Regions from separate parts of the Pseudomonas sp. GW822-FHT07A10 genome, predicted to be linked through region 2. Evidence: predicted binding sites of a transcription regulator. Region 2 holds the regulator's gene; each other region holds the start of a gene.
What was found. The regulator FliA, encoded in region 2, starts transcription of late flagellar genes. The targets are predictions, from matches to a motif close to CTAAAGTTTNNNNNNNNNNNGCCGNTAA.
Positions count from the first base shown of each region.

Region 1: the regulator FliA is predicted to act here: its motif matches at 2,339-2,366, upstream of AC1RL4_RS21905 (methyl-accepting chemotaxis protein).
Region 3: the regulator FliA is predicted to act here: its motif matches at 4,630-4,657, upstream of AC1RL4_RS10900 (methyl-accepting chemotaxis protein).
Region 4: the regulator FliA is predicted to act here: its motif matches at 2,709-2,736, upstream of AC1RL4_RS04740 (methyl-accepting chemotaxis protein).

Region 1 is NZ_JBXAKV010000014.1:28,746-36,109, forward strand. Features, by position in the region: gene AC1RL4_RS21895 (PA4780 family RIO1-like protein kinase) at 1-732, opposite strand, end outside; partial or broken gene AC1RL4_RS21900 (cache domain-containing protein) at 1,333-2,265, shown strand; gene AC1RL4_RS21905 (methyl-accepting chemotaxis protein) at 2,395-3,123, shown strand; gene AC1RL4_RS21910 (AraC family transcriptional regulator) at 3,187-3,978, opposite strand; gene AC1RL4_RS21915 (bile acid:sodium symporter family protein) at 4,063-5,091, shown strand; gene AC1RL4_RS21920 (acetyl-CoA C-acetyltransferase) at 5,092-6,369, opposite strand; gene AC1RL4_RS21925 (3-oxoacyl-ACP reductase) at 6,562-7,364, shown strand, end outside.
Region 2 is NZ_JBXAKV010000018.1:9,534-16,897, reverse strand. Features, by position in the region: gene AC1RL4_RS24945 (flagellar motor protein) at 1-735, opposite strand, end outside; gene AC1RL4_RS24940 (protein-glutamate methylesterase/protein-glutamine glutaminase) at 735-1,871, opposite strand; gene AC1RL4_RS24935 (chemotaxis protein CheW) at 1,921-4,194, opposite strand; gene AC1RL4_RS24930 (protein phosphatase CheZ) at 4,232-5,020, opposite strand; gene AC1RL4_RS24925 (chemotaxis response regulator CheY) at 5,042-5,413, opposite strand; gene fliA (RNA polymerase sigma factor FliA) at 5,581-6,321, opposite strand; gene fleN (flagellar synthesis regulator FleN) at 6,318-7,148, opposite strand; gene flhF (flagellar biosynthesis GTPase FlhF) at 7,265-7,364, opposite strand, start outside.
Region 3 is NZ_JBXAKV010000005.1:150,898-158,261, reverse strand. Features, by position in the region: gene AC1RL4_RS10935 (MFS transporter) at 1-11, shown strand, start outside; gene AC1RL4_RS10930 (alpha/beta hydrolase family protein) at 13-1,050, opposite strand; gene AC1RL4_RS10925 (FMN-dependent NADH-azoreductase) at 1,221-1,832, opposite strand; gene AC1RL4_RS10920 (LysR substrate-binding domain-containing protein) at 1,963-2,871, shown strand; gene AC1RL4_RS10915 (MmcQ/YjbR family DNA-binding protein) at 2,868-3,227, shown strand; gene AC1RL4_RS10910 (DUF1294 domain-containing protein) at 3,235-3,663, opposite strand; gene AC1RL4_RS10905 (undecaprenyl-diphosphate phosphatase) at 3,660-4,490, opposite strand; gene AC1RL4_RS10900 (methyl-accepting chemotaxis protein) at 4,786-6,420, shown strand; gene pnuC (nicotinamide riboside transporter PnuC) at 6,667-7,230, shown strand; gene AC1RL4_RS10890 (AAA family ATPase) at 7,227-7,364, shown strand, end outside.
Region 4 is NZ_JBXAKV010000002.1:278,174-285,537, forward strand. Features, by position in the region: gene AC1RL4_RS04725 (putative bifunctional diguanylate cyclase/phosphodiesterase) at 1-78, shown strand, start outside; gene AC1RL4_RS04730 (NorM family multidrug efflux MATE transporter) at 183-1,580, opposite strand; gene AC1RL4_RS04735 (LysR substrate-binding domain-containing protein) at 1,738-2,658, shown strand; gene AC1RL4_RS04740 (methyl-accepting chemotaxis protein) at 2,844-4,820, shown strand; gene AC1RL4_RS04745 (aldose 1-epimerase family protein) at 5,003-6,217, shown strand; gene AC1RL4_RS04750 (YifB family Mg chelatase-like AAA ATPase) at 6,224-7,364, opposite strand, start outside.

The DNA.
Region 1 (7,364 bases), on a different contig from region 2:
CAACACGCTGGCCGGGTGCAAGGTGCCGGCTTCGTACAACGCCCACATTTCCTTGGCATACTTGGTGCGTTTCAACTCCGGTGCAAAACGACCGAAGTACGACGCCATGTTGCCCACGTCCCGCTCCAGCATGCTGAACGCGTGGTTGTTGCCCGCCGCATCCACTGCTTGCGGCAGGTCGATGATGACCGGGCCGGTCGGCGTCAGCAGCACGTTGAACTCGGACAGGTCACCGTGCACCAGACCGGTACACAACATCAGCACGATTTGCGAAATCAGGTAAGCGTGATACTCGCGTGCCTGGTCCGGCTCCAGCACCACATCGTTCAGGCGAGGCGCGGCATCGCCGTACTCGTCAGCCACCAGTTCCATCAGCAGCACGCCTTCGAGGAAGTCATACGGCTTGGGCACCCGCACCCCGGCACTGGCCAGGCGGAACAGCGCCGCCACTTCGGCGTTCTGCCAGGCGTCTTCGGTTTCCTTGCGGCCAAACTTGGAGCCCTTGGCCATTGCGCGAGCCTGCCGGCTGTTGCGCACCTTGCGACCTTCCTGATACTCGGCCGCCTGACGAAAACTGCGTTTGTTCGCCTCCTTGTAGACCTTGGCACAACGCAGCTCGTTGCCGCAGCGCACCACATAAACAGCTGCTTCTTTACCACTCATGAGTGGGCGCAGCACCTCGTCGACCAGACCGTCCTCGATCAGGGGTTCAATGCGTTTTGGAGTCTTCATCAGCTTTTATTGTGGGTCCTTTATTACCAAACACGCGAAAGTCATTCGTTATACGGCAATCCTCTCATTCGGGGGAGGGGTTGCGGACCTATGAACGTTCCCATGAACATCAAGATGCACACAATGTGCCGGATTAATCAGGCAAAACTCATCGACCGCCCGGGATCATAGCTGAGCGAGAACCACTTGTTGACGACGGAGTGCCAAGGTATTTGCGACAGAATCTAACCTCGATCCCTGGCGTTCGCAGGATTTTTCTCAAAAGACCTCAATTTCCCCGCGCTTCAGCCGAAGTCATTAGAGAGAAAAGGAATTGTCTGACAATCGCCTCAACAACAATCAAGAAGGCGCGCTCAAGGATCGGGACATATCAAACGTTTTCGGCTGCCAATAATCCGCGAGTCATCAGCACTGCGTGGGCCTACAAGAAAAACTGGAGCGCGGATGAACATCAAACAGAAGTTGACCTGGGCGTTTGCAATCATCGCCTGCTTGCCCGTGGTGCTGGTCGCCACCCTCGTCGTGCTGAACTTGCGCAGCGACGCCAAGGACAATTTTGTCGACGGCAGTGGCCGCGAGATTCGTCAGGTCAGCAATGCCATGCAACTGTTCTTTGATGACATCAGCCAGAACGTTGAGTACCTGGCGACCCAACCGCTGATCAAGAACTCCGACGACAGCCTCAAAACCTACATGAGCGCCAACGCCGAGAGCATTCCCCAAGGCGAAATGGACAAGAAGGTCTTCGCCCTCCTCCAGGATCTGGGCAACAGCCATCCGGCCTACGCCTATGCGATTCTCGGGACGGCGGCGGGCGGTTACGTGTCCTGGCCGGACGATGCGAAGCTGAGCAATTACGACCCGCGCCAGCGCCCTTGGTACAAGGCGGCCCAGGCCAAGCCGGGCAAGCCGCTTCGCACCGAGGCCTATTACTGGGCTCAGGATGACGCGACCTACGTCAGCACCGTGCGCACCATCGATAACAAACTGGGCAGCAATGGCGGCGTGGTCAGCATCGACGTGACGCTCAAGCAGCTCACTGAAATCGTCAAACAGATCAAACTCGGTGAAACCGGCTACCTGATGCTGGTGGAAAACACCGGCACCATACTGGTCGATCCCAAGCAGCCGGAACACAACTTCAAAGCCCTGAGCAGCCTCGGCGACGGCTACGCGCAACTCGGCAAGGCTGGCAAAGGGCTGGTTGAGGTTGAGCTCAATGGCGAGCGCTACATGGCCAACGTCTGGCCGTCGGAGCAACTGGGCTGGACCTTTATCGGCCTGATCAAGCAGACCGACGTGATGAGCTCGGCCACTCAACTGACCTGGCTGATCGCGATCATCGCAGCAGTACTGGCGGTGTTCTTCGCCATCGTCGGCGCCAGTTTCGCCAGCCTGATCGTGCGGCCGATCCGCAGCGTGGCCAGCGGTCTGGAAGGCATCGCCCAGGGCGAAGGCGACCTGACCAAGAACCTGCACATCCGTGGCAGCGATGAAACCGCGCAACTGGCCAACTGGTTCAACCAGTTTCTGGCGGCGATCCGCAACCTGATTCAAAGCATCGGCGGCGCCGCGACCAAGATCCTCGCCACCTCCAAGAGTTCGACCCAAGTGTCCAGCGACATGGCCGAAGCCGCCGGGCGTCAGCGTGAAGCGGTGGACATGGTGTCCACGGCGTTCCACGAAATGGTCGCCACCGCCAACGAAGTCGCGCGCTCTTGCAGCCAGGCCGCCGAGTCGGCCGACAGCGGTCAGCGCCAGGCCCGTGAAGGCCAGCAGCAGATCGATGCCGCGGTGAGCAGTGTCGATCGCTTGAGCCAGGAAATCGAACAGTCGGCGCAATCGATGCAACAGCTTGAGCGCGACAGCAACGACATTCAGTCGATCCTCGGGACCATCCGTTCCATCGCCGAACAGACCAACCTGCTGGCCCTGAACGCTGCCATCGAAGCAGCCCGGGCCGGTGAACAGGGTCGTGGCTTTGCGGTGGTGGCGGATGAAGTTCGCGCCCTGGCCAAACGAACTGCCGATTCCACGGCGGAAATCGACGGCCTGCTGGGCAACCTGGCCAAGCGCACCAGTCAGGTGACACAGCAGATGCATGCGAGCCTGGAGGTGTCTCAGCAATCGGTGACCCGCATCGGTGAAGCGCGCAGCAGCTTCGGGCAGATCCGTGAGTCGGTGGATGTGATTCGCGACATGAATACTCAAATCGCTACGGCGGCTGAGGAACAGCATCAGGTGGCCGAGGACATCAATCGGCATATCAGCCAGATTCATGGCGATGCGCAGTTGGTGGCGGAATTGGCAAACTCGGCGCGGCTGGATTCTCAGAGCCTGGCAGGGTTGTCGAATGAGCTGGACGGGTTGGTTCGCCGCTTCAGGACTTGAAGTCACTGATCCAACTGGTCGAAACCGATACCTGTGGCGAGGGAGCTTGCTCCCTCGCCACAATTACTGTTTGAACAACTCACCAGGGGTAAACCCGAACAACCCCTTGAACGCCGCAATAAACGCCGACGTCGAGTCATACCCGCAAGACAGCGCGGCATTGGTCACGCTGTCCCCCTCCTCCAGCAAACTCAACGACGACAGCAGCCGCATGCGCTGCCGCCAACTGCGGAAGCTCAACCCGGTCTCGCGCTGAAACAGCCGCATCAGGGTTTTCTCCGACATGCCCAAACGCTCGGCCCATTCCTGCAAGGTCACCGTGCACTCAGGACTTTCGATCAGTTCGTTGCACAAACCCAGCAGTCGCTCATGCCGGGGCAGCGGCAAGGAAAACCCCACCTCCGGCAGACTCGCCAACTGATCGAGCAGCACGCCCACCAATCGCGCCTCCTGACTGTCGCCCTGTGGATACTCCACCGGCAACTGGCAAAAGCGCTTGATCAGCTCCCGGGCCAATGGCGTAACTTCCAGCACCCGGCAACGCCCGTCCGCCCATTGGCAGTCCTCGCGGCGCACGTACAGGCTGCGCATTTCGGCACGCATCGAGGTCACGACCTGATGCTCGAGATCCGCCGGAATCCAGATGCCCCACTGCGGCGGCGCAAAGAAACTGCCTTCGGCGGTGTGCACGCCGAGAACGCCGCTGATGGCGTAGGAAAACTGCACCCAATCATGACGATGAGGCGGCGTCCACGAACCGGCGTTCAGGCTTTCCGCCCGCGCATACAACGGACGCGGCAACACCGTCAGCGCCGGGATGGTCCGCTCGAGGGTAAGTTGTCCGTTAGTCGGCATTGATTGGCCTTATGTCGCAAGACGGCTGATAGGGCCGACGTTAGGCTAAGTCATCAATTCTTACAAATGGATTCGGTGCCGGTTATGCATGCCTTCAAACACCTCAAACGCGTGGTCACCGACTGGTTCTTGTGCGGCATGCTGATCGCCACGCTGCTGGCGTATTTCTTCCCGACCTTCGGCGCCACCGGCGGCGGGATGCATGCCGAGTGGGTGATCAACATCGGCGTGTTCCTGGTGTTCTTCCTGCACGGGGTCAACCTCTCCAGCGAGCAGATCCGCCACGGGCTGAAAAACTGGAAGCTGCACGTGATGGTCCAAGCCTTCACCTTTGCGGTGTTTCCGTTGATCTGGCTGCTGAGCGACACACTGCTGGGCTCACACATTCCATCGTTGCTGATGCTCGGTTTCCTCTACCTCTGCGCCCTGCCCTCGACCATCTCTTCGTCCGTGGCCCTGACCGGCAGCGCGGGCGGCAACGTACCGGCGGCGATTCTCAACGCGAGCCTGTCCAGTGTGCTGGGGATTTTCCTGACACCGTTGCTGGTGAGTTTCGTGGTCGGCAGCGGCGCTGGCGGCATCGACCTGGGTTCAACCCTGCTCGATCTGTGCGCGATGCTGTTGTTGCCGCTGGTGCTTGGGCAATTATTGCGGCCGTTGCTGGGAAAAATTTTCGCCCGGTACAAGCGCTACACCAACATCGCCGACAAACTGGTGATCCTGCTGCTGGTGTACTCGGCGTTCTGCAACTCGATGGTCTCGGGGATGTGGCAGCAACAGGGCAACAGCGTGATTCTCATGGCGTTGATCGGCAGTGCGATTCTGCTGGCGATCATTCTGTGGATGACCACCCGCACCGCCCACGCGCTGAAGTTCAGCCCCGCCGATGAGATCGCCGCGGTGTTCTGCGCCAGCAAAAAATCCCTGGCGGCCGGAGCGCCGATGGCGGCGCTGATCTTCGGCACCAACCCCGGCCTTGGGTTGATCCTGCTGCCAATCATGATCTACCACCCGTTGCAGCTGATCGTGTGCTCGGTGATGGCAGAGGGTTACGCCAACCGCAACCGGCAACTGGCCGCGCAGCAAAACGCGGCAGTGCTTAGCCCTCAATAATCAGCGCTCGATAATCGCCGTCACGCCCTGACCGCCGGCGGCGCAGATCGAGATCAACCCTCGGCCCTTGCCCGCCGCGTCCAGCAGCTTCGCCAGGTTGGCGACGATGCGCGCACCGGTGGCGGCAAACGGATGCCCGACGGCCAGTGAACTGCCTTTGACGTTGAGGCGACTGCGGTCGATGGAACCCAGCGGCGCGTCGAGGCCGAGACGGGTTTTGCAGTACTCCGGATCTTCCCATGCCTTCAACGTGCACAGCACCTGCGCGGCAAACGCTTCGTGGATTTCGTAGTAATCGAAATCCTGCAAGGTCAGGCCGTTGCGCGCCAGCAATCGCGGCACCGCATACACCGGCGCCATCAGCAGCCCTTCGGCACCGTTGACGAAATCCACCGCCGCCGCCTCGCCATCGCGCCAATAGGCAAGCACCGGCAAACCGCGCTCCTTCGCCCATTCCTCACTGCCCAGCAGCACCACCGACGCGCCATCGGTGAGTGGCGTGGAGTTGCCCGCGGTCAGGGTGCCCTTGGCACTTTTCTCGAAGGCCGGTTTCAGTGAGGCGAGTTTTTCCAGGGTCAGCTCCGGGCGCAGGTTGTTGTCCCGGGTCAGGCCGAGGAACGGCGTCATCAGATCGTTGTGCCAGCCTTCGGCGTAGGACGCCGCCAGTTTCTGATGGCTTTCGAGGGTCAGCCGATCCTGCTCGTCACGCGGGATGCCCCAGGTCTGGGCCATCAATTCACAGTGTTCGCCCATCGACCGGCCGGTGCGCGGCTCGCCGATACTTGGAAAGTCCGGGATCAGGTGTCGGGGACGCAATTGCAGGAAGGTCTTCAGTTTGTCAGCGGTGCTTTTGGCACGGTTGGCTTGCAAGAGAATCTTGCGCAAGTCTTCGTTGACGCCGATCGGTACGTCCGAGGCCGTGTCGACACCGCCGGCAATGCCGCATTCAATCTGCCCCAGGGCGATTTTGTTCGCCACCAACAACGTCGCCTCCAGCCCCGTACCGCAGGCCTGCTGGATGTCGTAGGCCGGCGTCGTCGGCGACAACCGCGAGCCCAATACGCATTCGCGGGTCAGGCCGTAGTCGCGCAAATACTTGAGCAAGGCCCCGGCGGCCACTTCGCCCATGCGCACACCGTGCAGGTTATAGCGCTCGATCAGGCCTTCCAGCGCTGCGGTGAACATCGCCTGGTTACTGGCAGTGGCGTACGGCCCGTTGGAACGGGCAAAAGGAATACGGTTACCACCGATAATCGCGACGCGACGCAGCTGAGTCATGAAAAAAGCTCCTTCTGATAGTCAATGGTGAACACACATCCCTGTGGGAGCGGGCTGCAATTCCTGAAAGACCTGCTAAACCCAAGCTCAAACCAACCTGCAATGTTCAAGCGTAGGCCTTATCTCGTGGATCGAACGACTAATTGCCATTCCTGGTCCACACTTTTAACCCCGGCTTCTGGAGCGTGATTCATGTCTGACCGCTATATCGACTTCGCCAATTCGTCAATCGGCCATCGTGTGGTCGGTGCCCTGGGTCTGCCGTCGCCGGTACGGCTGGAACGCTGGCAAGCAGGCCGATTGCGGCCTGTCGAGGGGGCGCTGTTGATAGGCGGTGGCCCGCTGACGGAAAAAATCAGCACCCTCGCCAACCGCTTGACCGACACGATTTACAGCTACGTCACCGACCCGACCCTGGCCACCGCGTGGATTCCCGGCCACGGCCAGAAACTCAAAGCCGTGGTGTTCGACGCCAGTGACCTGGTGCAGGTCGATCAGCTGAAACAGCTGCGCGAGTTCTTCCAGCCACTGATGAAAAACCTCGATCACCATGCGCACCTGGTGATTCTTGGTCGCGCGCCGGAGACCTTGAGCGACCCGTTCGCCGCCAGCACCCAGCGTGCCCTGGAAGGCTTCAGCCGCTCGCTGGCCAAGGAACTGCGCAACGGCGGCACCTTGCAGCTGATCTATGTCGGCGAAGGGGCCGAAGATCAACTCGAAGGCCCGTTGCGGTTTTTCCTCTCGCCCAAAAGTGCGTTCATTTCCGGACAAGTCATACGTTTGAAGGCGTGTGCGACGCAGGTGATGGACTGGACACGCCCCTTGTCAGGGCGCAAGGCACTGGTAACCGGGGCAGCCCGGGGGATTGGCGCCTCGATCGCCGAAACCCTGGCCCGGGACGGTGCCGAAGTGATCCTGCTCGACGTGGCGCCGGCCAAAACCGACCTCGACGCCCTGGCCGCGCGCCTCGGCGGGCGCAGCATCACCCTGGACAT
Region 2 (7,364 bases):
CATGAAGCCCTGAAGCTTCAACTCAATAGAGCGAGGGTTTTCACCTTCGGCGATCGACAGGATCCCTTCCAGCAACATTTCGCGATAGCGCGACTGCCGCAACGCGATGGACTTGAGCTTGGCGGCAATTGGCAGCAGCACCAGGTTGGCACTGGCCACGCCGTAGATGGTGGCGACGAAGGCGACGGCGATGCCGCTACCCAGTTGCGATGGATCGGCCAGGTTGCCCATGACGTGGATCAGACCCATCACCGCACCGATGATACCGATGGTCGGCGCGTAGCCGCCCATGCTTTCAAAGACTTTGGCGGCTTCGATGTCGCGGCTTTCCTGGGTGTAGAAGTCCACTTCCAGAATGCTGCGGATCGCTTCCGGCTCGGCGCCGTCCACCAGCAGTTGCAGGCCTTTGCGCGAGTAGCTGTCGGGTTCGGCGTCGGCCACCCCTTCCAGCCCGAGCAAACCTTCCTTGCGAGCGGTCAGGCTCCAGTTCACTACGCGGTCAATGCCGCCGGCCAGGTCCACGCGAGGGGGAAACAGAATCCAGGCAAGAATCTGCATGGCACGCTTGAAGGCACTCATCGGCGATTGCAGCAGCGCGGCACCGATGGTGCCACCGAGGACGATCAACGCTGCCGGGCCGTTGGCCAGCGCGCCAAGGTGACCGCCTTCAAGGTAGTTGCCGCCGATGATGGCGACGAACGCCATGATGATCCCGATAAGGCTGAGCACATCCATCAGATGCAAGCCTCAACCAGGTGCCGACCGATGTCGTCGAGGCTGTACACCGCATCCGCGAGTTCGGCTTTGACGATGGCCATCGGCATGCCGTAGATCACACAACTAGCTTCATCCTGGGCCCAGATCGCACTGCCGCCCTGCTTGAGCAGACGCGCGCCTTCGCGACCGTCGGCGCCCATGCCGGTCAGTACCACCGCCAGAACTTTGTCGCCGTAGGACTTGGCCGCGGAACCGAAGGTAATGTCCACGCACGGCTTGTAGTTCAGGCGTTCGTCGCCCGGCAGGATTTTCACCGCGCCACGGCCATCGATCATCATCTGCTTGCCACCCGGTGCCAGCAGCGCCAGGCCCGGACGCAGGATGTCGCCATCCTCGGCTTCCTTGACACTGATGCGGCACAGCTTGTCCAGGCGCTCGGCGAAGGCCTTGGTGAAGGCGGCCGGCATGTGCTGGATCAACACGATGGGTGCCGGGAAGTTGGCCGGCAACTGTGTCAGAACCCGTTGCAGCGCAACCGGGCCGCCGGTGGAGGTACCGATGGCGACCAATTTGTAGGCTTTGCGTTTCGGCGCAGGCGATGACGGAGCCGCTGCATGGGGGCGCGCCGCAATCGGTGCCGGTGCCGGACGCGCAGGCGCGCTGCTGCCGTAGCTGCCGACGCTCGAAGGCGCAGGAGCAGGCGTCGGGGCCGGCGCGGCGACCGGCGCCGGCGGAGTGTAGGCACTGACACGACGGTTACTGCGCGAGATGCTGAGAATCTTCTCGCACAGCAGTTGCTTGACCTTCTCCGGGTTGCGGGAGATGTCTTCGAAATTCTTCGGCAGGAAGTCCACTGCGCCGGCATCCAGCGCATCGAGGGTGACCCGGGCGCCTTCGTGGGTCAGCGAGGAGAACATCAACACCGGGGTCGGGCAGCGCTGCATGATGTGCCGCACCGCCGTGATGCCATCCATCATCGGCATCTCGTAGTCCATGGTGATCACGTCTGGCTTGAGGGCCAGGGCCTGATCGATCGCCTCTTTTCCGTTGGTCGCCGTACCGACGACCTGGATGTTTGAATCCGCTGCAAGAATTTCCGAGACGCGGCGGCGGAAAAACCCCGAATCGTCCACCACCAGGACTTTGACTGCCATAAACACTCCGTTAGACGGGGCGAGGCTCTGGCGCCCCGCTCCCCCAGAATCAAATACGCCGTGCGGCGTAACGCTTGAGCATGCTCGGGACATCGAGAATCAGAGCAATGCGGCCGTCACCGGTGATGGTGGCGCCGGACATGCCCGGGGTTCCCTGGAGCATTTTGCCCAATGGCTTGATGACCACTTCTTCCTGGCCCACCAACTGATCGACGACGAAGCCGATCCGTTGAGTGCCCACCGAAAGGATCACCACATGGCCCTCGCGCTGCTCTTCGTGAGCGGCGGAGCTGACCAGCCAGCGCTTGAGGTAGAACAAGGGCAGCGCCTTGTCCCGCACGATCACCACTTCCTGGCCGTCCACCACGTTGGTGCGCGACAGGTCGAGGTGGAAGATCTCGTTGACGTTCACCAGCGGGAACGCGAACGCCTGGTTGCCGAGCATGACCATCAGCGTCGGCATGATCGCCAGGGTCAACGGGACCTTGATGACGATCTTCGAGCCTTTGCCCTTGGTCGAGTAGATATTGATGGTGCCGTTGAGCTGGGCGATCTTGGTTTTCACCACGTCCATGCCCACGCCACGACCGGACACGTCGGAGATCTCGGTCTTGGTCGAGAAGCCCGGCGCGAAGATCAGGTTGAAGCAATCGGACTCGCTGAGACGGTCCGCCGCATCCTTGTCCATCAACCCTTTTTTCACGGCGATGCCGCGCAAAACGTCAGCGTCCATGCCCTTGCCGTCATCGGAGATGGACAGCAGGATGTGGTCGCCTTCCTGTTCTGCGGACAGGATCACTTTGCCGCTGCGAGGCTTGCCCATCGCTTCGCGATCAGCCGGCTCTTCGATACCGTGGTCGACCGAGTTGCGCACCAAGTGGACCAACGGGTCGGCCAGGGCCTCGACGAGGTTCTTGTCGAGGTCGGTTTCTTCGCCGACCAGTTCCAGGTTGATCTCTTTCTTGAGCTGGCGAGCCAGGTCGCGAACCAGACGCGGGAAGCGCCCGAAGACTTTCTTGATCGGTTGCATCCGGGTCTTCATGACCGCGGTTTGCAGGTCGGCCGTGACCACGTCGAGGTTCGACACGGCCTTGGACATGGCTTCGTCGCCGCTGTTGAGGCCCAGACGGACCAAGCGGTTACGCACCAGTACCAGCTCGCCGACCATGTTCATGATTTCGTCGAGACGCGCGGTGTCGACCCGCACGGTGGTCTCGGCTTCGCTGGTTGGCTTTTCCGCGGGCGGCGCGGCCGGGGCACGAGCAGGAGCCGGCGCTGCGGCGGCAGCAGGCTTCGGTGCTTCTGCTTTGGGCTCGGGGGCTTTTGGCTCGGGTGCTTTGGCCACAGGTGCTGGCGCCTTGGCAACCGGAGTCGCTACCGAAGCAACAGCAGAAGCAGTGCCCACTTCAGTGAACTTGCCCTTGCCATGCAATTCGTCGAGCAGCGATTCGAATTCATGATCGGAGATCAGATCGCTACCGGCCGCAGCGGCGGTTGGCGCAGCCGGGGCTGGCGCCGAAGCGATTGCCGATTCCAGCGCATCGACCGCAAAGTTGCCTTTGCCATGCAACTGGTCGAGCAGTGCTTCGAACTCGTCGTCGGTGATGTCGGAGCTGTCGCCGGCGGCTTTCGGAGCAGCCGGTGCAGCAGGCGCTGCGGCCACTGCATCGGCGGCGAACTGGCCTTTGCCGTGCAGTTGATCGAGCAACGACTCGAACTCGGCATCGGTGATTTCGTCACTGGCGGCTGCATCGGCGGCAGGCTGCGAAGCAGGCTGCGCAGCCGCTACGGGCGCCTCGGCCTGGGCCTTGACGGCGTTCAGCGAGTCCAGCAGTTGTTCGAATTCGTTATCGGTAATGTCGCCCGATTCGCTTTCAGCGACCGGTGCTTCAACCACTTCAGCGACGGGCGCCGGTGTGGCTTCATCAGCCGTTTGCGGCTCGGCCAGGCGGGCCAGCGCCGCGAGTAATTCAGGCGTGGCAGCCGTGATCGGGCTGCGTTCGCGGACTTCGCTGAACATGCTGTTCACCGCGTCCAGCGCTTCGAGAACCACGTCCATCAGTTCCGAGTCGACGCGACGCTCACCCTTGCGCAGGATGTCGAACACGTTCTCGGCGATGTGACAGCACTCCACCAGCTCGTTGAGCTGGAGGAAGCCGGCGCCCCCTTTTACAGTGTGAAAACCGCGAAAAATTGCATTGAGCAAGTCCGCATCATCAGGTCGGCTTTCCAGCTCGACCAGCTGCTCGGACAGTTGCTCTAGAATCTCGCCGGCCTCAACCAGGAAATCCTGAAGGATCTCTTCATCGGCGCCGAAGCTCATTAAGGGGGTGCTCCTACAGGTCTAAAAACCCAAAAAACTAAAATCCAAGACTGGATAGCAAATCGTCCACATCGTCCTGACCGGACACAACGTCTTCTCTTTTATCGGCATGAATCTGCGGACCTTCACCCTGAGAGAGATGTTTTTGTGGATCTTTTTCAGCCAGCATCGCTTCACGGTCATGTTCGATACCCGCAAAGCGGTCTACCTGACTGGCCATGAGTACGAGCTTGAGCAGGTTGCTTTCAACTTCGGTGACCAATTGGGTCACACGCTTGATCACCTGACCGGTGAGGTCCTGGTAATCCTGGGCCAGCAGAATGTCGTTCAGGTTGCTCGACACCGTGCGGTTGTCCTCACTGCTGCGTGTCAGGAAACCGTCGACCCGCCGGGCCAGCTCGCGGAACTCTTCAGCCCCGACTTCGCGACGCATGAACCGTCCCCAATCCGTGCTCAGCGCCTGGGCTTCATCGCTCAGGCTGTTGATCAGCGGCGTGGCGTTTTCCACCAGGTCCATGGTGCGGTTGGCCGCGGCCTCGGTCAGCTTGACCACATAGGACAGGCGCTCGGTGGCATCCGTGATCTGAGACACTTCCTCGGCTTGCGGCATGTGCGGGTCAATCTGGAAATTGACGATCGCGCTATGCAGCTCGCGGGTGAGCTTGCCCACTTCCTGATACAGGCCGCGGTCACGGGTCTGGTTGAGCTCATGGATCAGTTGCACAGCGTCGCCGAACCTGCCTTTTTCAAGGCTTTCGACCAGTTCGACCGCGTGTTTTTTCAGGGTCGACTCGAAATCGCCCTGTGAAGATTCGTTATGCTCCATAGCTCCCCCGTGCGCAGTACATCAGCCGATGCGTTCGAAAATCTTCTCGATTTTTTCTTTCAACGCCTGGGCTGTGAAGGGTTTGACCACATAGCCGTTAACACCGGCCTGGGCCGCTTCGATGATTTGCTCGCGCTTGGCTTCGGCAGTCACCATCAGCACTGGCAGATGCTTGAGCTTTTCATCGGCGCGCACGTGACGCAGCAGATCGATACCGGTCATGCCAGGCATGTTCCAGTCCGTTACCAGAAAGTCGATGCTTCCGCTGTTGAGAACCGGAATGGCAGTGGTGCCATCGTCAGCCTCGACCGTGTTGGTGAACCCAAGGTCACGCAACAGGTTTTTTATGATCCGCCGCATCGTTGAGAAGTCATCAACGATGAGGATTTTCATGTTCTTGTCCAATTCGACCTCCAAGCAGTCTTAAACGCGCCCAGCACCTGGACGCGCCATTTCAATCAATCCGGCAAAGCACTCAATGACTGTCTGGAGCACAACAGATCGAGACCGGTACGGTTCAACACCACACCAGCTCCATTCGCAGTGTCCCCACACTGCCTTCAGCGCGCTCGCCACTCCCCCAAACGCCCCCGCAAACGGGCCGCGCACTGGCTGTGTAACTGGCTGACCCGAGATTCACTGACCCCCAGGACCTCACCGATTTCCTTGAGATTCAACTCTTCGTCGTAGTACAGCGCCAACACCAGTCGCTCACGCTCCGGCAAATTGGCAATCGCGTCCGCCAGCGCCGCCTGGAAGCGTTCATCTTCCAGATCGCGTGACGGCTCGAGATGAGCACTCGCGCCATCCTCATGCAGCCCTTCGTGTTCGCCGTCCTGCAACAGATCGTCGAAACTGAATAACCGGCTGCCCAGGGTGTCGTTCAAAATCCCGTAATAATCGTCGAGACTCAATTGGAGTTCGGCCGCAACTTCGTGATCTTTAGCGTCACGGCCGGTTTTAGCTTCAATCGAGCGAATCGCGTCGCTGACCATGCGGGTATTGCGGTGGACCGAACGTGGCGCCCAGTCCCCCTTGCGCACTTCATCGAGCATCGCGCCGCGGATTCGAATACCCGCGTACGTCTCGAAACTCGCGCCTTTGCTGGCGTCGTATTTGGTTGATACTTCAAGCAGGCCGATCATCCCGGCCTGGATCAGGTCTTCGACCTGGACACTGGCCGGCAGACGCGCCAGCAAGTGGTAGGCAATGCGTTTGACCAGTGGCGCGTAACGCTCGATCAGCTCGTACTGCGCGTCACGTGCCGACTTCTTGTAGAGGTTGTAACCGCTGGCTGTCATAGCACGGGTCCTGCCGTTTGTTGCACGAGGCGCTCGACGAAAAATTCCAGGTGCCCACGCGGGTTGGCCGGCAGTGGCCAGGTATCGACTTTCTGCGCAATGGCCTTGAACGCCAGGGCGCACTTGGAACGCGGAAAGGCTTCATACACCGCGCGTTGCTTCTGCACGGCCTTGCGCACGCTTTCGTCGTAAGGCACCGCGCCGACGTATTGTAAGGCGACGTCGAGGAAGCGATCCGTGACCTTGGTCAACTTGGCGAACAGGTTGCGGCCTTCCTGCGGGCTCTGCGCCATGTTGGCCAGGACGCGGAAGCGGTTCATGCCGTAGTCGCGGTTAAGCAGTTTGATCAGCGCGTAGGCGTCAGTGATCGAGGTCGGCTCGTCGCACACCACCAGCAAGACTTCCTGCGCGGCGCGCACGAAGCTGACTACCGAGTCACCAATGCCCGCAGCGGTGTCGATCACCAATACGTCGAGGTTGTCGCCGATGTCGCTGAATGCCTGGATCAGGCCGGCATGCTGGGCCGGGCTCAGATGAACCATGCTCTGGGTGCCGGAGGCGGCCGGGACGATGCGGATACCGCCAGGCCCTTGCAACAGCACGTCGCGCAGCTCACAGCGGCCTTCGATCACGTCGGCCAGCGTGCGTTTGGGTGTCAGTCCCAACAGAACGTCGACGTTCGCCAGCCCCAGATCGGCATCCAGCAGCATGACGCGCCGGCCGAGCTCAGCTAGAGCCAGGGACAAGTTCACTGACACGTTAGTCTTCCCGACGCCACCTTTGCCGCCGGTCACCGCGATCACCTGTACGGGATGCATGCTGCCCATGTTATTTCTTTACCTTGTCTTACTTAGACGGAGGCCACATTACTGGCTGCGCGTTCACCATCGGAACAATGCATGGCAGACCATCGATGTAGGTACAAAAAATGTTCATTAACACCTCAGCCAACCTGCTTGGTCGGGCTGTGGTAAATATCAGCGAACATGTCAGCCATGGCTTCTTCGCTGGGTTCTTCCTGCATTTGTACGCTAACGGCGCGG
Region 3 (7,364 bases), on a different contig from region 2:
GCCAGGATTGATTTATTGATCCGCGGTTTGCATGCCGGCCCGGCTTGGTTTGCCCAGGGCATGGGAGAAGAAACGGCCGGCTTCAGAGATCAGGTTGCGGTGAATGTCCTTGCGGTCGACGCCGTCGGCGTCGGTGCACAGCGCCGGCATGGTGGCGATTTGTTCTTCGTTGCACGGTGCCAGGAACACGAAGTGCCCTGCCCCGGCCAGCAATTTGAAATCCGGTGCAGTCGGCAGTTTGCGCGCCAGCGCTGCGGCGTTTTTGTCGAACGCCACCAGCTTGTCGCCATCGCCGCTGTATAGCAGAACCGGCACATGCACATCGGCCAGGGTATGACGGCCGAACTTCAGGCTCAGTGGCGCCATCAGCAACAAGGCATGTACTCGCGGGTCTGGCACTGGCTGCAAGTCATCGCGGTCGACGATCAATTCACCTTGCGTGTTGCAGGCATCATGATCGTCCGGGCGCTCATGGCAATAACGGCGCAGACGGTCCAGGTCCGGAGTGGCGCCGGACAAGATCAACGCGGTCTCACCGCCCGCCGAATAGCCGATCACCCCAACCTGATCGGCATTGACGAAGGGCGCAAGCATACGGTCGCCCAGGGTCGCGGTAATGGCTTCGGAAATCTGGATCGGCCGCCCGTAAAGATTGCTCAAGGTGCCGAGGCGGCTGTGGTCTTTGGAGTTGTCGCCGGGATGGATCACCGCCACCACCACAAACCCCTTGCGTGCCAGCGAGGTGGCCAGATCGTGCAGCGCCAGCGGGGTTCCGGTGTTGCCATGGGACAGCATCAGCATCGGGAAGCGTCCGATAGCGACTTTGGTGTCTTCACCGGCTTCGACCGTGTAACCCTCGAGCTTGCTGGAGTGCTCCCTCTCACTGGACGGATAAAAGGCGATGGCGCGCATCGGCTGCAAGTCCAGCGGGTCGAGGAATGTCATCTCATGGAAACCGACGCTCCAGTGAGGAAACAGCACAGGCGCGGCGTGCACTGAATTCAGGCTGCCGAACAGGCAAATCAGTAATGTTGCACAAAGACGCACCATGGGATGCCCCACCTTATTACCTGACCGCAGATATTAACCCTCGACTGCATAACCTGGGCCAGAAACTGATCGCCGCCAGAAACAAAAAACTCTGTACCTGGCCATCACGATGACCAGAATACAGAGTTTCAGGGGTATTGCCTGCGTCGTTTGACGTCTTTACGCAAGCCTTACGCGGCGGCGAACAATTGTTCGCTGATTTGCGCCTGAGCGTCGCTCATGGCTTTGTTGCGTACTTCATCACCGTAGGCCAGGCCATGGGCGCGGACGAACTCGATGTCGGTGATACCGAGGAAGCCGAACATCACCTTCAAGTACTCTTCGTGAGCAGTGCCGGTCGGTTGGCCAGCGTGCAAACCGCCAGCCGTCGAAACGATCACCACTTTCTTGCCGCCGCACAGGCCTTCAGGGCCGGCTTCGGTGTAGCGGAAAGTCTGGCCGGCTACGGCGATGCGGTCGATCCAGGCCTTGAGTTGGGTCGGGATAGTGAAGTTGTACATCGGCGCTGCAATCACGACGGCATCGGCGGCGAGGAATTCGGCCAAGGCCTGCGCACTCAAATCGGCTTCATGCTGTTGCGCGGCGTTGCGCAGTTCAGCGGCGGTGCCAGCAGCGACCAGCGTGGCGGCGGAGAAATGGCTGATGGCATCGGCGGCCAGGTCGCGGTAAGTCACCACAACGCCAGGCTCGGCGGCTTGCCAGGCTTTGACGACTTCACCGCTCAACTGACGGGAAGCCGAGTTGTCACCCAGAATGCTCGAATCGATATGCAGTAATTTCATGTGGGATCTCCAAGGTGAGGATCGCCACCCGGCGATCTGATGGAGACAATCCTACCGACGAAACCAATAGCTGATTAGATGGCAATAATGCGATAGTTCGTCCCACCGATAGAACAGTTGGATTTAAAGCATGCAAGATCTCAACGACCTCTACTACTTCGCCAAGGTGGTCGACGCCGGCGGCTTCGCGGCGGCCGGGCGTTTGCTCGGGATTCCCAAGTCCCGGCTGTCACGACGCATCGCCGAACTGGAAGAACGCCTTGGCGCGCGCCTGCTGCAACGCACCACCCGCCAACTCAACCTGACCGCCGTGGGCGAGCGCTACTTGCGGCACTGTCAGGCGATGCTGCTGGAGGCCGAGATGGCCGACGAAGCAGTGGCCAGCATGTCCAGCGAACCGCGCGGCAGACTGCGGGTTTCCTGCCCGGTGGGGTTGGCCCACGACATGTTCCCGTCGGTGATCAGCAAGTTCCTGGAGAAATTCCCGCAGGTTCAGCTGGAGATGCTGCTGCTCAATCGCCGGGTTGACCTGGTGACCGAAGGCGTCGATGTCGCCTTGAGAGTGCGGGAACTGGGAGATGAAGACCCACTGCTGGTCACCCGCCGCTTACGTCAGGCGCAGACTGTCATGGTCGCCAGCCCGGCGTTTCTTCGCGAGCGGCAGATCAAGACCCCGGACGACTTGAAAAACGTGCCGATATTGGGCGCACTGGAAGCCGATCGGCTGGTGCATCTGCGGATGCTCGACCAGCAGGGCAAGGCCTGTGAAATGACATTCGAAGCTCGATTGGGCATCGACGATTTTCTCGTGCGCAAGGCATGTACCCTGTCCGGGCTGGGTTTCACCGTGTTGCCGATGATGTACTGCGAGCAGGAACTGGAAAACGGCTCGCTGGTGCAATTGCTGCCCGACTGGTCTTTGCCGGGCGGTTGGCTGCAAGCGGTCTACCCTCATCGGCGCGGGGTAATGCCGGCGGTACGCGCCTGGATCGACCATTTGATCGAATCATTCAATGCCTGTGGGGACCGACTGTTATGAAGGCAAGACCAATGAGCGAAGAGGATGTCGCGCAATTCTGCCTGGCGCTGCCCGGCGCGCGGGAGGATTACAAGTGGGGGGGCGTGAGGGTGTTTTCGATTGCCGGGAGCAAGATGTTCGCCTTGCAGAACCTGCGGGGCCAGTCCCTGGCCTTCAAGGTCGACAAGGACCTGTTCCTGGGCCATTGCGACCGACCGGGTATTCACCCGGCGCCGTATCTGGCCCGGGCGCAGTGGATCATCATGGACACGCCCTACCCGCTGGGCACCGAAGAGCTGCAAGGCTTGCTGCAACGCTCCCACCAACTGGTGGTGAGCAAGTTGCCCAAGCGCACGCAGATCGGCTTGCTGCTTTAAAACAGCTTTAGAACAGCGCGAACAGCTGGGCACCCAAAAACAACTGGTCGATCCAGAACACCTGATGCATCAGCACGATGAGCCAGAACACCAGTTGAAACGAAACCTTGCGGGTCTTGTGCCGAAACACTTGCTGGGCCAGCAAGGCACCCGGCCAACCGCCCGCCAGTTCCACTGCGTGCAAGACGTTCTCCGGCGTGCGCCAGCTGTCGGCGCGGGCCTTGTACTTGTCGCCCCAGTACAGGAAAAACGCCAGCACGCTGACGACGCCATAGGCGGCCAGGGGAATCACCGACACCCCGCGCAGCCACAGCGACACCGAGCCAAACAACGGCACTGCGCACAGCGCAACGAACACCAGCAATTTCAACCGCAGGTTTTGAATCGCTCCCCCGGACTTGCGCCCGGGGTTGTTGCGTGCGGTGGCGTCGCTCATGGCTTGGCCGCGGTCCAGTCGACCCAACCGAACTGCCAGGTCGCCAGGATCACCAGGCCGAACACGATGCGGTACCAGGCGAACGCCGCGTAGCTGTGGCTAGCGATGAACTTGAGCAGCCCCCGGACGGCGATCATTGCAAAGATAAACGCGGTGACGAAGCCGATGGCGAACACCGGGAAATCAGCCGGTACAAACAGGTGGCGGTATTTATAGCCCGAGTACACTGCCGCGCCGACCATGGTTGGCATGGCGAGGAAAAACGAAAACTCAGTAGCCGTCTTGCGCGACAACCCGAACAGCAAACCGCCGATGATCGTCGAACCGGAACGTGAGGTCCCCGGGATCATCGCCAGGCACTGGGCGAAGCCGACTTTCAGGGCTTCTTTCCAGGTGATGTCATCGACGCTTTCGGCATGCACGACATGCTGCCGGCGCTCAGCCCACAACATGATGATCCCGCCCACGACCAATGCGCTGGCCACGGTGATCGGGTTGAACAGGTACTTGTGGATCAGGTCGGCAAAAATCACCCCTAATACCACCGCCGGCAGGAAGGCGATCAACAGGTTCGCGGTAAAGCGTCGAGCGCTGGGCTGCGTCGGCAAACCGATGATCACGTCGAGGATCTTGCGACGGAACTCCCAGACCACCGCCAGGATCGCGCCGAGCTGAATGATGATGTTGAAGGCCATCGCTCGTTCACCGCCGAAATTGAGCAAGTCCGCCACAATGATCTGGTGCCCGGTACTGGAAATGGGCAAGAACTCGGTCAGCCCTTCTATAACGCCTAAAATCAATGCCTGAAAGGCTGTCCAAAGATCCATCGTTCCCCCAAGAAGCCATGCCCCCAGGCATGCCCCGTTAATAATTTGTAGAGCGTTATTCGCGATCAGCGTGCGCTGAAACCCCGCGCGCACAAGATCCACACAAAACCGTAAAAATTCCGTGAAAAATCGACTTGGACTCAGGTTTTTCCGCGCGGGGCCGAAATCCTATCAGACAAGCCTCATTTGCGCTGCCGTGTAATAGGACCTGAGTCGTATAGGCTCCGATCGGCACAGTGTGGTTGGATGCTGGCGATCGTTTATGACAAGAACAAGAAAACGGAGTAACAGCGTTATGAACAGCTTGCGCAGTGTGTCGATCAGCCGACGCTTGTGGCTTATCTTGATCGTGGCCGTGGTGATGCTGTTGACGTTGGGCGCGTTGATGCTCAAACAGATCCACGACGACCTTTATCAGGCCAAGGCCCAGAAGACCCAGCATGTGGTGCAGACCGCCAGTGGCATCCTGACCTACTACCACGGCCTGGAAACCGCCGGCACCCTCACCCGCGCCGCCGCGCAACAGCAGGCACTGACCGCCGTGCGTGGTTTGCGCTACGACCAGAATGACTATTTCTGGATCAACGACCTGACGCCGGTCATGGTCATGCACCCGACCAATCCAAAACTTGAAGGCCAGAACCTCTCGACGATCCGCGACCCGGACGGTTTTGCACTGTTCAACGAAATGGCCGCCATCGCCAAGGCCAAGGGCGCCGGCATGGTCAACTACCGCTGGCCGAAACCGGGCGCCAGTGCGCCGGTGGAAAAAACCTCCTACGTCAAACTGTTCGAGCCCTGGGGTTGGGTGATCGGCTCGGGCGTGTACATCGACGACATGCAGGCCGAGTTTAATGCGCAGGTCTGGAAGGCGTCTTTCGTCGGCCTGGTGATTGCCCTGATCATGGCGCTGCTGGTGATCATGATTGCCCGCAGCATCGTGCGCCCGTTGCAGGAAACCGTGAATGCCATGGCCAATATCGCCAGCGGTGAAAGCGACCTGACCCGCAGCCTCGATACCCACGGCCAGGACGAAGTCACGCAACTGGCCCGGCACTTCAATGCCTTTACCGCCAAGCTGCGCCTGGTGATCAGTCAATTGCAAGTGTCCGCCGGCGCGCTGGGCCAGTCTTCCAGCGAACTGGGCAACGACGCCGTGCAAGCCCAGCAACGCAGCCAGCAGCAGTCCCAGCAAATGGAACTGGTGGCGACCGCGATCAACGAAGTGACCTACGGCGTGCAGGATGTGGCGAAAAACGCCGAACACGCGGCCAGTGAAATGCGCGATGCCGAATCTCAGGCGCAGCAGGGACAGATCAATATTGATGGCAGCCTGCAGCAGATCGACAAGCTGTCTTCGACCATCGATCAAGCGGTAGAAGTGATTCGTACGCTGGCCGACGAAAGCACGCAAATCGGCAGTGTCCTGGAAGTGATTCGCTCTATCGCCGAGCAAACCAACCTGCTGGCCCTCAACGCCGCCATCGAAGCCGCCCGGGCCGGTGAGCAAGGTCGAGGGTTTGCGGTGGTCGCCGATGAAGTGCGCCTGCTGGCCCAGCGCACCCAGAAGTCGACGGCAGAAATCCAGTCGATGATCGAACGCCTGCAAAGCCATTCCGAGGCGGCGGTCAAGGTGATTGGCGACAGCAGCCGCGCCTCGCAACTGACCATCGAGCAGGCCGGTCTGGCCGGTGCCAGCCTGAATGCCATCGGCCAGGCCTTGCGCAACCTCAACGGCTTGAATGCCTCGATTGCCAGTGCAACCTTGCAGCAGGCGCATGTGGTGGAAGACATCAATCAGAACGTCACCCAGGCCGCCGGGTTGTCCCACAGCACGGCATTGGCGGCCGAGCAGTCGAGCGTGGCCAGTGTTCATCTCAAGGAATTGAGCGAACAGTTGAACGGGTTGCTCAAGCAGTTTCGGGTCTGATCACTTGTAGCAGCTGCCGAGCCTGCGAGGCTGCGTTCGGTGTGGGCCGCATTCGGGCGAAACCGTCGTAATTTCTGAGCACGCGGTCATCTGGAACACCGCGTCGCCTGATTTCACGACGGCTTCGCCGCCGAACGCAGCCTCGCAGGCTCGGCAGCTGCTACACCGGACCGTGCAAGCCGGTTCTACTTGGCAGCGCCTGCCGCTACAATCCGCCCCCCTACTCGTCTTCACCAAGGATCCTCCATGTCCGGGCTTGAACTGTTTGCCGCCGCCCTCGGTGTGATTGCCGTCTGGCTGACGGTCAAACAGAACCCCTGGTGCTGGCCGGTCGGTCTGGTCATGGTGCTGCTGTATAGCTGGATCTTTTTCGAGGTGAAGCTGTATTCGGACATGTTGCTGCAAGTGATCTACGCCGCGTTGCAGCTTTACGGCTGGAGGCAGTGGACTCGCGCGGGCGTGACGCATGACGGGCGGCATGTCAGCGTGCTCGATGGCAAATCCGTCGCGCTCGGTCTGGCCGTGGGCGCGGTCGGCAGCCTGCTGCTGGGGGCTGCGATGGCTCACTGGACCGACGCCGCCCAGCCCTGGCTCGACGCTGCCTTGACCGGTTTCAGCCTGGTAGCACAGTTATGGATGGCGCAAAAACGCCTGCAATGCTGGCCGCTGTGGATCGCGCTGGACGTCATCTTCGTCGGCCTGTTCATCTACAAAGAGCTGTACCTGACCGCCGCCCTCTATGGGGTTTTCGCCCTGCTGGCAGTGCAAGGCTGGCGGACGTGGCGCGCCGACCCGGCGTTGCGCACATGAAAGTGCTGGTGCTCACGGGCCCCGAATCGAGCGGAAAGAGCTGGCTCGCCACCGAGCTGCAACAGCAATTCGGCGGCGTTCTGGTGGGCGAATACGTGCGTTGGTTCATTGAACAGGAGGCACGGGACACCTGC
Region 4 (7,364 bases), on a different contig from region 2:
ATCAGCAAGCCGTTGCCGTTGGCGGAATTGGTTGAGTATTTGACCTTCGGCTCCAGCCAGCAGGCTGTGCTGGCTTAACAACGTACCGTAGGAGCGAGGCCTGCCCGCGAAGGCGGAGTGTCAGTCGATATTGTTGTTAACTGACACTCAGCCTTCGCGGGCAAGCCTCGCTCCTGCAGGGTTTAATCAGGCTGGGTGATTTGGAAGCTCGGCTGCGACGATGGCTCGCGCCGAATCATCCGCGTCATCTTCCACTCAAACGCCAGCGTCAGGCTCACCGCCGCACACGCCAGCCCCAGCGCCAACCCCCACCAGACGCCCGTCGGCCCCCAGTTCAGATGGAAGGCCATCCACCAGGCGGCCGGCGCACCAATCAGCCAATAGCAGCCCAAACCCACCAGGAACGTGGTCTTGGCATCCTTGAGTCCGCGAATGCAGCCCATGGCAATGGTTTGCGTGCCGTCGAACAGCTCGAACCACGCCGCTACCGCCAACAAGCTCACGGCCAGTTCGATGACCGGGCGGAACGCCGGGTCGTTGTGGTCGAGGAACAAGCCTATCAACTGATTCGGCAGCAGCCAGAAGACCATCGCAAACCCCAGCATCGACACCGCCCCGAAGGCGATCCCGACCCGTCCGGCCAGCCGCGCATCCAGCAATTGCCCGGCGCCGTAATGCTGGCCGATGCGCATGGTGATCGCGTAGGAAAGCCCCGCCGGCACCATGAACGCCACCGAGACGATTTGCAGGGCGATCTGGTGCGCCGCCAGTTGCGTGCTGCCCATGGTGCCCATGCACAGCGCGGCGAAGGCAAACAGGCCGACTTCCACCGCATAGGTGCCGCCAATCGGCAGGCCCAGGCGCCACAACTCCTTCAAGTACTGACGATTGGGCCGCGACAGCCCCTGGCGCAACGGATAAGCGTCATAGGCCGGGTGCCGACGAATGTGCAGCGCGAGCGCCAGCGCCATCAGGTTGGCCACGATCGCTGTGACCAGACCGATGCCCATCAGGCCCATTTTCGGCAGGCCGAACATGCCGGTGATCAACGCGTAGTTGAGCAGGAAGTTGGCCACGGTGCCGCCGAGGCTGATGACCATCACCGGCGTCGCCCGGCCGATGGCGCTGGTGAAGCCGCGCAGCGCCATGAAACTCAGGTAGCCGGGCAGGGCGAACGGCAGGATCAACAGAAACTGGCCGGCAGCCTGGACGTTGGTTGCGGTCTGGCCGAACAGCAGCAGCACCGGTTTGAGGTTCCACAGCAGCAGGCCCGCCACCAGCGCCATCAACCAGGCCAGCCACAAACCGGCCTGGGTCAGCCGCGCTGCGCCGATGATGTCGCCCGCGCCCTGACGGATCGCCACCAGGGTGCCGACCGCCGCGATCACGCCGATGCAGAAGATCGACACGAACGAATACGTCGCCGCGCCCAGACCGCCGCCGGCCAGCGCCTCGGGACTCAGGCGCGCCATCATCAAGGTGTCGGTGAGGACCATCAACATGTGCGCCAACTGCGAGGCAATCAACGGCCCCGCCAGCCGCAGGATGGCCCAGAGTTCAATACGCGCTGGATGCTGCATGATCATCACGCTCGATTGTCAGAGAGAACAGGAAGCGTCGATTCTCGGCGCTCTGCGGGGTTTCCACAAAGGGATAAAAAGGATGGGTGGCATGATTTAAACTCATGCTCGGGACTTTCTGATAAGTTGAGGCAACCGCGCTATAGGAGGTTTCCCAATGTCTCGTCGTCTTCCTCCCTTGTATGCCCTTCGAGCATTCGAAGCGGCGGCGCGGCATAGTTCGTTTACCCGCGCCGCCGAAGAGTTGTCGATCACGCAAAGTGCGGTCAGCCGGCACATTCGTACGCTCGAAGAGCATTTCGCCTGTCGGCTGTTTCATCGCAGCGGGCGCAACCTGCAACTGACCGAGTCAGCGCGGCTGATCCTGCCGGGCATTCGCGAAGGCTTCACCGCCCTTGAGCGGGCCTGCAACACCTTGCGCGCCGAAGACGACATCCTGCGCATGAAAGCCCCGTCGACCCTGACCATGCGTTGGCTGTTGGCGCGGCTCAGTCGCTTTCGGCATTTGCGCCCGGGGAACGAGGTGCAATTGACCAGCGCCTGGATGGACGTCGATACGGTGGACTTCAACCACGAACCCTTCGACTGCGCCGTCATCCTCAGCAACGGGCATTTTCCACCGGACTGGGAGACGACTTTGCTGTTCCCCGAAGAGTTGATTCCGGTGGGCGCGCCGAATCTGCTGAAGGATCAACCGTGGGACGTTGCGCGCCTGGCCAACACCGAACTGCTGCACCCGACGCCGGACCGCCGTGACTGGCGCAACTGGCTGGAGCGCATGGGCCTGAGCGATCAGGTCTCGCTCAAGGGCGGGCAGGTGTTCGACACCCTGGAACTGGGCATGATCGCTGCCGCCCGTGGCTACGGCGTGTCCATGGGTGATTTGCTGATGGTGGCGGAGGATGTCGCGCAGGGACGTCTGAGTTTGCCGTGGCCGACGGCCGTCGCCAGTGGTGAGAATTATTACCTGGTCTGGCCGAAAACCCGCCCGGGAGGTGAACGTTTGCGCCGGCTCAGCGATTTCCTGCAAGGCGAAGTCCGGGCTATGGAATTACCGGATGTCGAGCGCCTGGGCTGAATCGATGGAGTCGCTGCAATGGCGGCCTTGAGCCATATCCCCGTTAATCACTCAAGTATTCGGCTTTGCCGCCGAAAATCTGCTGATGGAACCTTCGTACCAGGCTCCACGTTTTCCCCACAATCAGAAATTTAGCCGAGTGCGACGGGATCAGGATGATCCGGCCCACTGGGTCAGGAGCTGTCATGTCTCAACCTCGTGCTCGGATTGCTTCACAGCTGGGTCTTGCGCTTGCCGTGATACTGGCGATTGTCATCAGCGGCAGCGCCGTGTTTGCCCTGCGCTCGCTGGACGCCGCCAACCTCGCCACCCGCGAAGAGCACCTGGCCAGCGAGGCGCGGCTGCTGGCCGATCAGCTGAGCACGTTCCACGGCACGTTGCGTGAGAGTACCCAGCGCCTCAGCGGGCTGTTCGAGAAGCGCTTCAGCGCCGGTCTGAGCGTGCACCCGGATGAGCCGGTGACCGTGGCGGGTGTGCAGACCCCGGGCCTGCACCTGGGTGGCGAAGTGTTGAACAACAACTTCAAGGAAGTGGATGAGTTCAAGCAAATGACTGCCGGCGTTGCGACGCTGTTCGTGCGCAGTGGCGAAGACTTCATCCGGGTCAGCACGTCCCTGAGCAAACAGGACGGCACCCGGGCCATCGGCACATTGCTGGATCACGCTCATCCGGCCTATGCGCGCTTGATGGCCGGGCAGAGCTACGTCGGTCGTGCTTTGCTCTTCGAACGGTCCTACATGACTCAGTACACCCCCGTACGCGACAGCGGCGGTAAGGTGATTGCCGTGCTGTTCGTAGGATTCGATTACACCGACGCACAGAACGCCCAATTCGAAAACCTCAAGCGCTTCCGCATCGGCCAGACCGGCTCCCTGGCGTTGCTCGATGAGCAGAGCAAATGGCTGGTACCGATCGCCGGTGTGCAAGCGTTGGACGTGGCAGCACCGGCCATCGTCGGTCTGGCCAAGACACCGGGCAAGGGCGATTTCTGGAGCGACAAGTCGCAAGACTTCTACAGCATTGCCGTGCCGTTCGAAGGCGGGCCGTGGTCGGTGGTGGCGAGCATGCCGAAAGCGGAAATCCGCGCGGTGACCTGGAGCGTCGGCATTCGCCTGGCCATCGGCAGCCTGTTGGCGATGTTGCTGGCGGTGGGTTCGGCGGTCTGGTTGTTGCGCAGCAAACTGGCGCCGCTGGGGGATCTGGTGCGTCAGGCCGAAGCCTTGGGTGCCGGTGATTTGAGCGTGCGCCTGAGCGTGTCGAGCAACGACGAAATCGGTCAGTTGGCCCGCGCTTTCAACCAGATGAGCCAGGCTTTGTCGACCATGGTCGAGCACATTCGTAGAGCCTCGGAAGAGGTCAACAGCCGCGCCCAGGCGTTGTCTGGCTTGTCCGGTGGTGCCTATGAAGGGATGGAGCAGCAGTCCGGCGAGATCACCAGCATGGCCGGCGCCGTGGAAGAGTTCAGCGCCACCTCGTTGAACATTGCCGACAACATGGGCAACACCCAGCGCTTGGCGCAGGAAAATGCACAGCAAACCCAGATCGGTCGTACGTCGATGGACGAAGCGTCCTCATCCCTGGAACAAATCGCTGGTGCGCTGAACAGCACCGCGACTGTGATCAACACCTTGGGTCAGCGCTCCCAGGAAATCGGCGGCATTGTCGGGGTGATCACCGCGATCGCCGAGCAAACCAATTTGCTGGCACTCAACGCTGCCATCGAAGCCGCCCGTGCCGGTGAACAAGGTCGTGGGTTTGCGGTGGTGGCCGATGAGGTGCGTAACCTGGCCTCACGTACTCGCCAGGCCACTGACGAAATTTCCGGGATGATCCAGAGTATCCAGCAGGAAACCGGCAACGCGATCAGCACCATGGAGCAGGGTAACGTGCTGATGCAGGAAGGCTTGTCGCGCAACGCCAAGGTCGCTTCAGCCCTGGCGCGAATCGATGAGCAAAGCCGCTCGGCCGGTCAGCAGTTCGCCGCCATCACCACCGCCACCCAAGAGCAAAGCAGTACCGCGACCTTGCTCAGCAGCAATCTGCAAAGCATTGCCCTGGCGAACAGTGAGCAGCGGGAAGTGGTGTCGAACCTGGCGGTGACTGCCAAAGAGCTGGAGAAGCTCGCGGCGGACTTGCGGCATGAGGTTGACCGGTTTCGTTGAGGCGCTGCCCAAATCGCCATCGCGAGTAGGCTCGCGATGGCATCAACTCGATTCTCCGCGTTACCCACAAGCCCCGCATCGACGATCATTTGGCATTTGCCGTCGTGATCTCGATTTTTATGCTTGCTGAAACGTTTCTTCAAGTTTATAAAAATGGCACAACTCCAATAAAGGCTGCTGCCATGACCCCGCTCAAACTCTTAGTTGCCCTCAGCGCACTGTCCGCTGCTTCCCACGCCATGGCCTGGGATTACGTCCTGCTCGATACCGACAAAGCCGCCCAGAACTGGCAGATCACCAGCCAGCAACTCGGCGTAAAAACCGCCAAACCCTTCTCCGTAACCCTGCGCACCTTGCACGGCGGTCGGCAGGAGGGTGTCAGCATCGTCGACATCGATAACGGCACGATGAAACTCTCGGTGGTGCCGACTCGCGGTATGAACGTGCTGCAAGCTTCGGTCGGCAATGTGCGCATGGGCTGGGATTCGCCGGTCAAGGAAGTGGTCAACCCGTCCTTCATCGAACTCAACGGTCGCGGTGGCCTGGGCTGGCTGGAAGGTTTCAATGAACTGGTCACCCGCTGCGGCTACGAATGGGTCGGCCATCCCGGCATGGACAATGGCGAGCTGCTGACCCTGCACGGTCGCGCCGCCAACATCCCGGCCAACAAAGTCACCCTGCATATTGATGAAAAACCGCCATACGCCATCAGCCTGCGCGGTGAACTGAAAGAGCAGGCATTCAAGAAAGTCGACTTCTCCGTCGCGACCGAACTGGTCACCGAACCCGGCAGCGTCGTGTTCGCCCTCAACGACACCCTGACCAACAACGGTGATTATCCGAAGGAATATCAGGCGCTGTATCACAGCAACTTCAGCACTCCGTTCCTGGAACAGGGCGCCCGTTTCGCCGCTCCGGTGAAGCAGGTGTCGCCGTTCAACGACAAAGCCAAGGGCGATCTGCCGGACTGGCAAACCTACCGCGCACCGACCAAGGACTACGACGAAACGGTTTACAACGTGGTGCCGTATGCCGATGCCAAGGGCGATACGTTGACCGTGCTGCATAACAAGGCCGGCAGCCTGGGTGTCTCGGTCGGTTTCAATACTCAAACACTGCCGGTGTTCTCCCTGTGGAAAAACACCGATACCCAAGGCCAGGGCTATGTTACGGGGCTGGAGCCGGGAACGAGCTTTTCCTATAACCGCCGGTATCAGCGGCCACTGAACCTGGTGCCGACAATTGCGCCGAAAGAACAGAAGCAGTTCCGTATCAGCTACAGCTTGTTGGCGGATAAGGCGGCTGTGGATAAGGCGTTGAAGCGGGTGAGCGAGATTCAGGGTGGTCGGGAGACTGAAGTGCGGCAGACGCCGTTGGTTGATCTGACCAAGGGGTGACACGGACTAGAGTGTTGTTGGCCGATATTGCAGCGCTTCGGCCAGGTGTTCGCGTCTGATCCCGTCAGCCTGCTCAAGGTCCGCCAGCGTGCGCGCGACCTTGAGCAGTCGATGGGCCGCTCGCAACGACAGCGTTAAACGCTCGCAGGCGGATTCCAGCCAGTTTTCATCGGCTGTGGATAACTTACAGTGTCGGCGTAGGCCTGGCAGGTCGAGAAAGGCATTGGCGCAACCTTGGCGTTTGTGTTGCCGCTCTCTTGCATCAGCAACCAGCTTGGCGGCGGTGGCTGTATCGTCGCCGGGTTTTAACGCAGGATTCAGCGCCGTAGCCTCCCGAGCAACCGTCAGGTGCAGATCGATGCGGTCCAGCAGCGGCCCCGACAGTTTGTTGCGATAGCGCTGCACCATGTCCGGCGTACAGGAACAACGGCCGCTTGGCTCGCCAAGATATCCACAGGGGCAGGGGTTCATCGCAGCCACCAATTGAAAGCGCGCCGGAAAGCGTACGCGGTCCTTGGCGCGGGAAATCACGATGTGACCGGACTCCAATGGCTCTCTCAATACCTCCAATACCTTGCGATCAAATTCCGGGAGTTCATCGAGGAACAGCACGCCATGGTGGGCGAGGGTGATTTCACCGGGTTGCGGTTTCGAGCCGCCGCCTACCAGTGCAGGGCCTGAAGCGGAGTGGTGAGGCTGTCGGAAGGGGCGCTGTGGCCAATGACTCAGCGGCACACAACTGGCGACCGATTGAATCGCCGCGACTTCCAGTGCTTCGCTCTCGGCCAATGGCGGTAACAGCCCCGGCAGACGACTCGCCAACAACGTTTTTCCCGTCCCCGGCGGACCGCTGAACAGCAGGTTATGAGCCCCCGCCGCTGCAATCAGCAAGGCTCGCTTGGCCGCCAGTTGTCCCTGAACTTCATTCAAGTCGGGGTAGGGTTTGCTGGCGTAGAGCAAACCATTGGAAGCGTAGGGTTCGATGGGCGTGTGACCATTGAAATGCGCGACCGCTTGAAGCAGATGATCCACCGCAATCACCTTCAACCCCGACGCCAGGCAGGCTTCTTCAGCGTTCGCTCGCGGGACTACCAACGTGCGCCCGGCCTTGCGTGCCGCCAGCGCCGCCGGCAACACTCCTCGAACC